Regions from separate parts of the Flavonifractor sp. An4 genome, predicted to be linked through region 2. Evidence: a T-box and tRNA genes for the amino acid it is inferred to sense, from the RefSeq annotation. Region 2 holds a T-box; the other regions hold tRNA genes.
What was found. The T-box of region 2 lies ahead of B5F94_RS06390 (valine--tRNA ligase). A T-box ahead of a tRNA ligase gene usually reads a tRNA of that ligase, here a tRNA-Val.
Positions count from the first base shown of each region.

Region 1 (3,238 bases), on a different contig from region 2:
AAGCTCCTGGGCCCCCTGCTCGTCCAGCACGCCGTTATCCAGGTCCCGCTGGATGTAGATATCCAGGAAGGTGGACACCCGGCCCAGAGAGGTGGCGGCGCCGTTGTTCTCCTTGATGCCCGCCAGGTAGGCCATATACAGGTTCTGTACCGCCTCATGGGCGTTCTCCGCCGGGCGGGTGATGTCGCAGCCGTACTTGGCGGCCATGGAGGCCATTTGCTCCAGGGCACGGATCTGCATCTGGACCTCCTCCCGCAGGCGGATGCGCTCATCGGTCATGGGGCCGTCGATGCGGTCCAGGTCGGCCTGCTTCTCCTCGATGAGGAAGCCGGTACCGTACAGAGGCACCCGGCGGTAGTCGCCCACGATGCGGCCCCGGCCATAGGCGTCGGGCAGGCCGGTGAGCAGGCCCGCCGTTCGGGCCAGGCGGGTGCGCTTGGGGTAGGCGTCAAACACACCCTCGTTGTGGGTCTTGCGGTAGAGGCGGAAGTGGCGCTCGATCTCCGGGTTGAGCTGGTAGCCGTACTGCTCCAGGGCGGAGGTGGCGTTGCGGATGCCGCCGAAGGGGTTGACGATGCGCTTGAGGGGGGCGTCGGTCTGGAGGCCCACAATGACCTCGTTCTCCTGATCGATGTAGCCGGGGGCGAAGTTGTCGATGCCGGAGACGGCGTTTGTCTCCACATCGATGATGCCCTTCTTCACCTCCTCGATGATGAGGGCCTCGGCTTTTTTCCACACTGCCGCCGTTTTTGTGGAAACAGGGGCCAGAAAATCCCCATTTCCCGAATACGGAGTGTAATTCTTCTGAATGAAATTACGGACGTTCACCAAATGCCGCCACTCGCCGGTGCAAAACCCCTGCCAGGCGGTGCAATTTACATCAATGCTCATATGACGACTCCTTTTCTCAGTCCTGAACGCAGGTGCGATTCAGGCGTTCATTCCAGTGCTCCAGGATCGCCCCGTCCATAGGAGGCACCCCCTCCAAAGGATAGGGCAAACCCAGGGACGCGTACTTGTGGACTCCCAGGGTGTGGTAGGGCAGCAGCTCCACCCGCCGGATGTGCCTGAGCCCCTTCAGATAGGCCTCCAGCCCGGCAAGGTGGGGCTCCCCGTCGGTGAGGCCGGGCACCACCACATGGCGAACCCAGAGGGGGACGGCGGCCTGCTGGGCCTGCTCCAGGAAGCGGTCAAAGGCCGCCATGGGGCCGCCGGTAACCTGCCGCCAGCCTTCCGGGGTGTAGTGCTTCACGTCCAGCAGGGTCAGGTCGGTGTGGGCCAGGATGGCCCCGTACTCCCCCAGACCGCACCCCGCCGTGTCCAGGCAGGTGTGGATGCCCGCCTCATGGCACAGCGCCAGGCATTGGGCCAGGAACTCCGGCTGGAGCAAGGGCTCCCCGCCGGAGAAGGTGACTCCGCCGGTGCTGCCGTAATAGGGCTTGAAGCGGACCAGCCGCTCCACCAGCTGCCGGGGGGTAACCGTCTCCGCCGGGCCGTCCACAGCCCAGGTATCCGGGTTGTGACAGTAGCGGCAGCGCAGGGCGCAGCCCTGCAAAAAGACCACCGTGCGGATGCCGGGGCCGTCCACCAGCCCCATGGATTCCAGGGAGTGGACCCTCCCCTGTGTCATAGGGAACCATACCTCCTTTTTTGCATAAAGAAAAGCCGGCAGTCCGGGCTTCTCTCGCCCAGACGGTCGGCTTTTTACTATCATACTCCATGTGGTAGGCTCCACATTATCCGTCAGTCATATGATATTATTTTTATAGCATGAGCATCCCCGCTTTGTCAAGCGGACGGACTTCTGCAAACAAAACAAAAAAAGACATCCAAACGGATGTCTTTTTTGTTGGTGGAGACGACAGAACTCGAATCTGTGACCCCTTGCGTGTGAAGCAAGTGCTCTACCGGCTGAGCTACGCCTCCATATTGGTGACCCGTACGAGACTCGAACTCGTGTTACCGCCGTGAAAGGGCGGTGTCTTAACCACTTGACCAACGGGCCATGTTGCCCAAGCGGGCCGAACGCTCGGAAAAGGGACCCCAAAAGACGGCACGTGCCGTCTTTTGGGTCTGGTAGCGGCACCTGGATTTGAACCGGGGACACTACGGGTATGAACCGTATGCTCTAGCCACCTGAGCTATGCCGCCATTTGCACCCGGACGAACAGGGCAAGAGATAGTATATCCGAAGTGTCCCATTTTGTCAACAGCTTTTTCGCAATTTTTTCAAAAAATTTCAGACGAGAGCTTTAGTCGATCTTGTAGCCTACACCCCACACGGTTTTAATGAATCTGGGATTCCGGGATGGCTCGCCCATTTTCTCCCGCAGGCGGCGGATGTGGACCATAACGGTGTTGTTCCGGTCCAGATACTTCTCCCCCCACACGCTCTCAAAGAGCCGCTCGGCCGAGATGACCTGCCCCCGGTTTTCCGCCAGCATCCACAGGATGTCGAACTCGATGGGGGTAAGGTTGAGTTCCTTGTCGTACAAGGTGCACTCATGGGTGGCCCGGTTGATGACCAGGCCGTTGAAATCCAGAATATCCCGGCTGTCCCCCTTGTCCGCCTCGTTGTAGCGGGTGTAGCGGCGCAGCTGGGCCTTTACCCGGGCCATCAGCTCCAGGGGGTTGAAGGGCTTGGTGATGTAGTCGTCCGCCCCGATGGTGAGTCCGGTGATCTTGTCCATATCCTCCGCCTTGGCGGTGAGCATGAGCACCGGGAAATGGTGGTCCTTGCGGATCTCTCCGCACAGGGTAAAGCCGCTGATGTCGGGGAGCATCACGTCCAGGATGGCCAGGTCCACCGACCGGCTGTTCACCACCGCCAGGGCCTGTGTGCCGGTGTTGCACTTGTAGACGGTGCAGCCCTCGCTCTGCAAATAGACCTCCACCAGATCGGCGATCTCGGGCTCGTCGTCCACCACCAGAATGTTGGCCTCCATAGCCATCCCTCCTTTTGTCTCGATTATACCGGTCCGGCCGTATTTTCGTCAAGCCGGCGGAAAAAATGTAATAAAATCATAAGATGGGCCAGGCCGAGGCGCCGGTGGTGACTTTTCCCGCCAACAGTGGTACAATATAAGTCTACAATTCTGATTCTTCCAGAGAGAGGGCTGTTCCATGCACGACGCAGATACATTGCTGGCCCGGGTGGTCGCCCAGGCCAAGGCCCTGGGCATCCCGGTCTCTCCCCATATTCTCCCCCAGGTACGCCTCAACCGCCGGGCGGTGACCC
Region 1 is NZ_NFIL01000025.1:30,388-33,625, reverse strand. It holds gene pflB (formate C-acetyltransferase) at 1-891, opposite strand, end outside; gene pflA (pyruvate formate-lyase-activating protein) at 908-1,630, opposite strand; ZMP/ZTP riboswitch at 1,680-1,761, opposite strand; tRNA gene B5F94_RS11320 (tRNA-Val) at 1,851-1,926, opposite strand; tRNA gene B5F94_RS11315 (tRNA-Glu) at 1,931-2,005, opposite strand; tRNA gene B5F94_RS11310 (tRNA-Met) at 2,075-2,151, opposite strand; gene vanR (VanR-ABDEGLN family response regulator transcription factor) at 2,253-2,945, opposite strand; gene B5F94_RS11300 (SprT-like domain-containing protein) at 3,124-3,238, shown strand, end outside.
Region 1: it has a tRNA-Val gene. The T-box ahead of B5F94_RS06390 (valine--tRNA ligase) is inferred to sense a tRNA for this amino acid. The anticodon was not compared.

Region 2 (3,238 bases):
GCAGCAGTAGGGCGGTGAGTACCGTATCTACGCACAACAAAGCCGCAGCGGGTGGTGTGGCCCAGGTTGGAATGGCGGCAGCCAGCCAGGCAATCGTTGGATGGAGCAAATAATAGAGGGCCAGAGTCAATGCGCCCCAGTACAGGGAGAAGCGGAGGCAGATGTGCCGGCCCAGATGCAGAGGCAAATGGGAGTAATCCCAGAAGGATACCAGAAAGACTTTTTCATAAAAAAGACCCGCCAGAAGTTCTGCCGCCGTACAGATCAGAACTGCGGCGGGGAACAGCAGAAGCGGCTGGGCCCGTACACGCTCCGGCAGCAGGAGCAGACCCAGCGCGCCCAGCCCATAGACCGGGCAGGTGGGAAGAAGCAGGCGGCACTTCCGGTCCTGCTTGGATTCACCACTCAGCCGGGCATAGCCTACCTCGATGAGAAAGCCGACAAAGCTATAAATTAAAAAGATCCAAAACAGCGACATGGCATAGCCTCCTTTGCTTTTTAGTGTGGGCATAACCTGAGCAAAGGATACCTGTCAGTCTTTACACAGAGCCGGGCAGATTGAACGGCGTAGATGTCAAGGAGGAGTGGGAAAAAAGTAGGAAATTTGTCCATTCTGCTCTTGCCGGAACGGGGGGGAATATGATACGATAGAAAAAATTCAAAAGGGGAAATGAAGCGTCATGCGGCATTTGATCGACTTTGGAGACCTGTCAAGGGCGGAGTGGGATTCCCTGTACCAGCGGTGCAGTGATATTATGGACCACCCCGCCGATTTTATGGACGCCTGCCGGGGGCGGGTGATGGCCAGCCTGTTCTATGAGCCCTCTACCCGCACCAACTTTTCCTTCCAGACCGCCATGCTGCGGGTGGGCGGTACCGTGTTCGGCTTTGCCGATCCTAAATCTACCTCAACCGCCAAGGGCGAGACCCTGAAGGACACCATCAAGATGGTGTCCGGCTACGCCGATGTGGTGGTCATGCGTAACCCCAAGGAGGGCGCCGCCAAGGCTGCTTCTCTTTACTCTGATGTACCGGTGATCAACGCCGGAGACGGCGGCCATATGCACCCCACCCAGACCACCGCCGACCTGACCACCATCACCCGCCTGCGGGGCGGTGTGGACGGCCTGTCCGTGGGCCTGTGCGGTGACCTGAAGAACGGCCGTACCGTTCACTCCCTCATCAAGGCCCTGGCTAAGTTCAAGGGCATCAAGTTTTTCCTCATTGCTCCCCGTGAGCTGGCGGTGCCCGAATATATGCGGGCCTTCATGCGGGAGAATGATATGTGGTTTACTGAGGTCACCGGCCTGGAGGCCGTCATTCCCCAGCTGGATGTGCTCTATATGACCCGTATCCAGCGGGAGCGCTTTGTGGATCCCCTGGAGTACGAGCGCTGCAAGGGCATTTACGTCCTCACCCGCCGGAAGCTGGACCGGGCCCGGAAGAACCTGCTGGTGATGCATCCCCTGCCCCGTGTGGACGAGATCGCCATCGACGTGGACGACGATCCCCGGGCGGTCTACTTTGAGCAGGCCCGCTATGGTATGTATGCCCGTATGGCGCTGCTCACCGACCTGGCTAATCAGGACCGTATGAGCCCCGGCGCCGTGGAGATCGGCACCAAGCCGGTGTGCTCCAACCCCAACTGCATCACCCAGACCGAGCACTACCTGCCCCCCCTGGTGAAGCAGAACGGCGGCGTGGATTGCTGCGCTTACTGCGACAAGGAACTGCGGTAAGCCAGAGGCTTGACATTTTCCCGAAAAGTGCATATACTATGTCCCAAAGGCTAAGATGGGAAGGAGTACCCCCGCGAAAGGTACAGAGAGGGGCCGGTTTGGTGCAAGGCTCTCCGGCGGTGGGGGGAAGGTCGTCCCAGAGCTCTGCCCCTGAACCACAGTAGGGGGCGGCGGAATCCTCCCGTTACAGAGGCAATGAGTGTCCTCATTTGAGGAAATTCAGGTGGTACCGCGGACTAACAGGTTCGCCCTGAGCAACAGCTTGGGGCGAACCTTTTTTGCCCCGAAAAGGAGTGTAACAGATGAAGAAAGAACTTCCCAAGGTCTATGAACCCCAGGAGGTGGAGGGCCGCGTCTACGAGATGTGGGAGAAAAACGGCTGCTTTGAGGGCCACCGTGATCCCGATAAAAAGCCCTTCACCATCGTCATGCCGCCCCCCAACGTCACCGGCCAGCTCCACATGGGCCATGCCATGGACTCCACCCTCCAGGATATCCTGATCCGCTTCAAGCGGATGCAGGGCTACGCCGCCCTGTGGGTGCCCGGCACCGACCACGCCGGCATCGCCACCCAGATCAAGGTGGAGGAGGAGCTGCGCAAGAACGAGGGCCTGTCCCGCTACGACCTGGGCCGGGAGAAATTCCTGGAGCGGGTGTGGGACTGGAAGCACAAGTACGGCAACCGCATTGTGGAGCAGCAGAAGAAGCTGGGCGCCTCCTGCGACTGGTCCCGGGCCCGGTTTACCATGGACGAGGGCCTCAGTAAGGCTGTCCGCCATGTGTTTGTCTCCCTGTACAAGAAGGGCCTGATCTACAAGGGTTCCCGCATCATCAACTGGTGTCCCCACTGCGTTACCGCCCTGTCCGATGCCGAGGTGGAGTATCAGGACAAGCCGGGCAACTTCTGGCACATCCGCTATCCCATCCAGGGGGAGGAGGGCCGCTATGTTATCGTGGCCACCACCCGGCCCGAGACCATGCTGGGCGACACCGGCGTGGCGGTCAACCCCAACGACGAGCGGTACAAGGACATTGTGGGCAAAAAGTGCATTCTGCCCCTGGTGGGCCGTGAGATGCCCATCGTGGCCGACGAGTATGTGGACATGGAGTTCGGCACCGGCTGCGTGAAGATGACTCCCGCCCACGACCCCAACGACTTTGAGGTGGGCCTGCGGCAGAACCTGGAGACCATCCGTGTGCTGGACGACAACGGCAAGGTGGTGGAGGGCTACGGCCGCTACTCCGGCATGGACCGCTACGAGGCCCGGAAGGCCATTGTGGCCGACCTGGAGGAGCAGGGGTATCTGGTCAAGGTGGAGCCCCACCAGCACAACGTTGGTACCTGCTACCGCTGCCACAACGACGTGGAGCCTCTCATCTCCGCCCAGTGGTTTGTCAAGATGAAGCCCCTGGCCGAGGAGGCCCTGCGGGTGGTCAACGAGGGTGAGGTCAAGTTCGTCCCCGACCGCTTCTCCAAGATCTACACCAACTGGATGGAG
Region 2 is NZ_NFIL01000010.1:29,735-32,972, forward strand. It holds gene B5F94_RS06380 (putative ABC transporter permease) at 1-478, opposite strand, end outside; gene pyrB (aspartate carbamoyltransferase) at 681-1,739, shown strand; T-box leader at 1,783-1,995, shown strand; gene B5F94_RS06390 (valine--tRNA ligase) at 2,042-3,238, shown strand, end outside.

Region 3 (3,238 bases), on a different contig from region 2:
GAGCTGGAGCAGATGCTGCGCCAGGCCGGTTTTCGGCAGATCAAGCAATATGGCGAACTGAAGATGCGCCGCCCCGGACCGGGGGAACAGCGCATCTTTTTCGCCGCACGAAAGGAATTTTAAACGTATGTCAGATTCGATCATTCGCGTTCTGGCCAAGGACGCTCCCGTCAAGGCCTCGGCCATTTCCGCCCGGGCCATGGTGGAGCGGGCCAGACAGATCCATAAGACCCTGCCGGTGGCTACTGCGGCTCTGGGCCGCTCCCTGATGGCCGCCTCCATGATGGGCAACCAACTGAAGGAGGAAAACGGCTCTGTTACCCTGCGGATCAAGGGCGATGGACCTCTGGGCGGCATCACTGTGGTGTCCGACAGCGCCGGCAATGCACGGGGCTATGTGGTCAACCCCCTGGTTGACCTGCCTTTGAAGGGCCCTGCCAAGCTGGATGTGGGTTCTGCTGTGGGCAAGGACGGCTCCCTTACTGTCATCAAGGACATGAACATAAAGGAGCCCTATGTGGGTACCATCCCTCTGGTATCCGGTGAGATCGCCGAGGACATCACTTCTTATTTTGCGGAAAGTGAGCAGATCCCTTCCGCCTGCGCCCTAGGTGTGCTGGTGGACGTGGATCAGAGTGTACTGTGCGCCGGTGGTTATCTGATTCAGCTGCTGCCTGGTGCAGACGACAGCGTTATTACTGCTATTGAAGAGGGCATTGCCAAGGTGGGCCCCGTTACCGAGGCTATGCGCAACGGTGAGAGTGCCCGCAGCCTGGTGGAGCGTGTTCTGTCTGCCTTTGACCTGGAGGTCCTCAGTGAGGAGCCGGTGGAGTACCGCTGCTATTGCAGCCGTGAGCGGGTGACCCGCGCCCTCATCAGTATGGGCCGGGAAGAACTGGAGTCTCTCATCAAAGATCAGGGCAAAGCGGAGCTCACCTGCCAGTTTTGCGACAAGGTTTATGACTTTACAGGCGAGGAATTGCAAGGCCTTCTGAATTCGATTTGATTTTTTGAAAAAAATCGAAAAAAGTTGTTGACAACTGGGGGTCGTTCTTGTATAATAACTTTCGTCGCTTAGCCCGACAGCCAAACGAAAGCGAAAGAAGAACGAGGGAGCATAGCTCAGCTGGGAGAGCGCATGCCTTACAAGCATGATGTCACAGGTTCGAGCCCTGTTGTTCCCACCACTCCCTTTCTGGGAGCTCCCGTACCCCCTACCGTCTGGCGCGGTAGTTCAGTTGGTTAGAACGCCGGCCTGTCACGCCGGAGGTCGAGGGTTCAAGTCCCTTCCGCGTCGCCATTTGCCTCTGTAGCTCAGTTGGTAGAGCAGGGGACTGAAAATCCCCGTGTCGCTGGTTCGATTCCGGCCGGAGGCACCACCGTTCCTGGTGGATACCGCAAGGTATCCACCAGGGGCACCTTCAAAATTCAGGCATATGTGTTTCATTCTTTTCATAGGATGGAAACAGATGCAGGTGTAGCTCATCTGGTAGAGCGCCACCTTGCCAAGGTGGAGGTAGCGAGTTCGAGCCTCGTCACCTGCTCCAAAAATGATAAAAGGAAGGTCCGCCCTTCCTTTTATCCATATGGCGACATAGCCAAGTGGTAAGGCAGAGCTCTGCAAAAGCTCCACCCCCAGTTCGAATCTGGGTGTCGCCTCCAAAAACCGACTATCGAAAGATAGTCGGTTTTCTTTTTGATTTCTTGAGCAATCAAAATGTTTGGCGTAAATGCGCCGCTCACTGCTTGGGCTGCTAGTCTTAGTTTGCATCTATATTGTTTGGACAAGAAGAGAACCGGTTATCGGTAGGTAACCGGTTTTCTTCTTTGTATATACTGGAAAATATCATATGATATGGTATAATGAGAAAAATGTAGAACAACAGTATGGTGGAGAGGGGAAGAGCGGATATGAAGAAAAAGAGAAGATCGAAGAGACGCAGGCGGAGCGCCTCCGGTGTGGTGCTGCTGATTGTTTTGTTTCTGGTGATAGGCATAGGTGTGGTGCTGGTGCGGATGCTGCTCTCGCCCAAGGAAGGGTCTACAGCGGCCTCTCCGATTGAAACAGAATTACCCTTACCTCAGGTCACGACAAGTCTTCAGACGCCGTCTGTGGTCGTTACAGAGCGCCCTGAGAAGGAAGATCCGGAGAGTATCCTCTACCAATATCTCTATGAGCAGGTAGACGGGCAGCAGCAGGTAGTGAACTTTACAGCGGAAGATATGAGTATGGAGCAAATCGGGCAAGTGCTGGAACAGCTCCAGCGTCAGCCGGAATTCTTCTGGTTGGAAGGCTACGAATTGGTTGGCAGCGATACGGAGTATCAGGTGGAATTTGACTGGAAATATACGGATCTGACCGCCCGACGGGAACAGGTGGAGCAAGCGGAGGCCCAGGCGCTGGCTGCCATTCCAGAAGGGGCGGGAGACTATAAGACTGCCCTGAGCCTGCATGACTGGCTGTGTGATCACATTGTATATCAGAGCAGCAGCGACGGCAGCGATCAGGACCTGTACGGTGCGTTGGTAAATGGACGGTGTGTGTGTTCCGGATACAGTCAGGCCTACGTGTACCTCCTGCGCCGGGCCGGTATCCAGGCCGAGACAGTGCGGGGTACTGCTGACAATGGAACAGGTGCCCAGTCCCATGCCTGGACAAAGGTGGTTCTGGATGGGGAGGTATATTATACCGACGTGACATGGGACGACCAGGAGACACATCCGGACGGACATACTTATAGCTGGTTTGCAGTTACCAGTGAGCGTATGGCCTCTACCCATTTTGCGGAGCCGGAGCGAGGCGCGGAGATGACGCCCAGTTCCGCGGTGGCGTGCAATTACCACTACCGCAACGGCTGGGTGCTGGAGCAGTTCAACACAGAAGAACTGGTCCGGATCTTCTCCTCTCAGACTGGCGGAAGCCTTACTGTACTGGCCGCAGATGAAGCGGTATATGCTCAGCTGATGGAGTTGGTACAGGACGGGGAGGCTATGACCGCTGTGCTGGAGCAGGCAGGCTATCCGGTCAGTCAGTATACCTATTTCCACTCAGAAGGTTCGCTGTGTCTGGACCTGTTCCCGGAGGCATGAGCGAGTCTAAAAAGCTGTATGGCGGACAGGCCGCCTCACAGGAAGGAAATTGATATGTGGGCAGATTGTTGTTTTTACCTTTCGGTGCTGCTTCTGGCGGGCAGCCTGATTGCCGCTGTCAGGATATATAGAGCGCCCTATCAGCGGG
Region 3 is NZ_NFIL01000001.1:244,879-248,116, reverse strand. It holds gene B5F94_RS01085 (class I SAM-dependent DNA methyltransferase) at 1-123, shown strand, start outside; gene hslO (Hsp33 family molecular chaperone HslO) at 128-1,006, shown strand; tRNA gene B5F94_RS01075 (tRNA-Val) at 1,112-1,187, shown strand; tRNA gene B5F94_RS01070 (tRNA-Asp) at 1,224-1,300, shown strand; tRNA gene B5F94_RS01065 (tRNA-Phe) at 1,304-1,379, shown strand; tRNA gene B5F94_RS01060 (tRNA-Gly) at 1,472-1,547, shown strand; tRNA gene B5F94_RS01055 (tRNA-Cys) at 1,589-1,662, shown strand; gene B5F94_RS01050 (transglutaminase domain-containing protein) at 1,912-3,090, shown strand; gene B5F94_RS01045 (hypothetical protein) at 3,145-3,238, shown strand, end outside.
Region 3: it has a tRNA-Val gene. The T-box ahead of B5F94_RS06390 (valine--tRNA ligase) is inferred to sense a tRNA for this amino acid. The anticodon was not compared.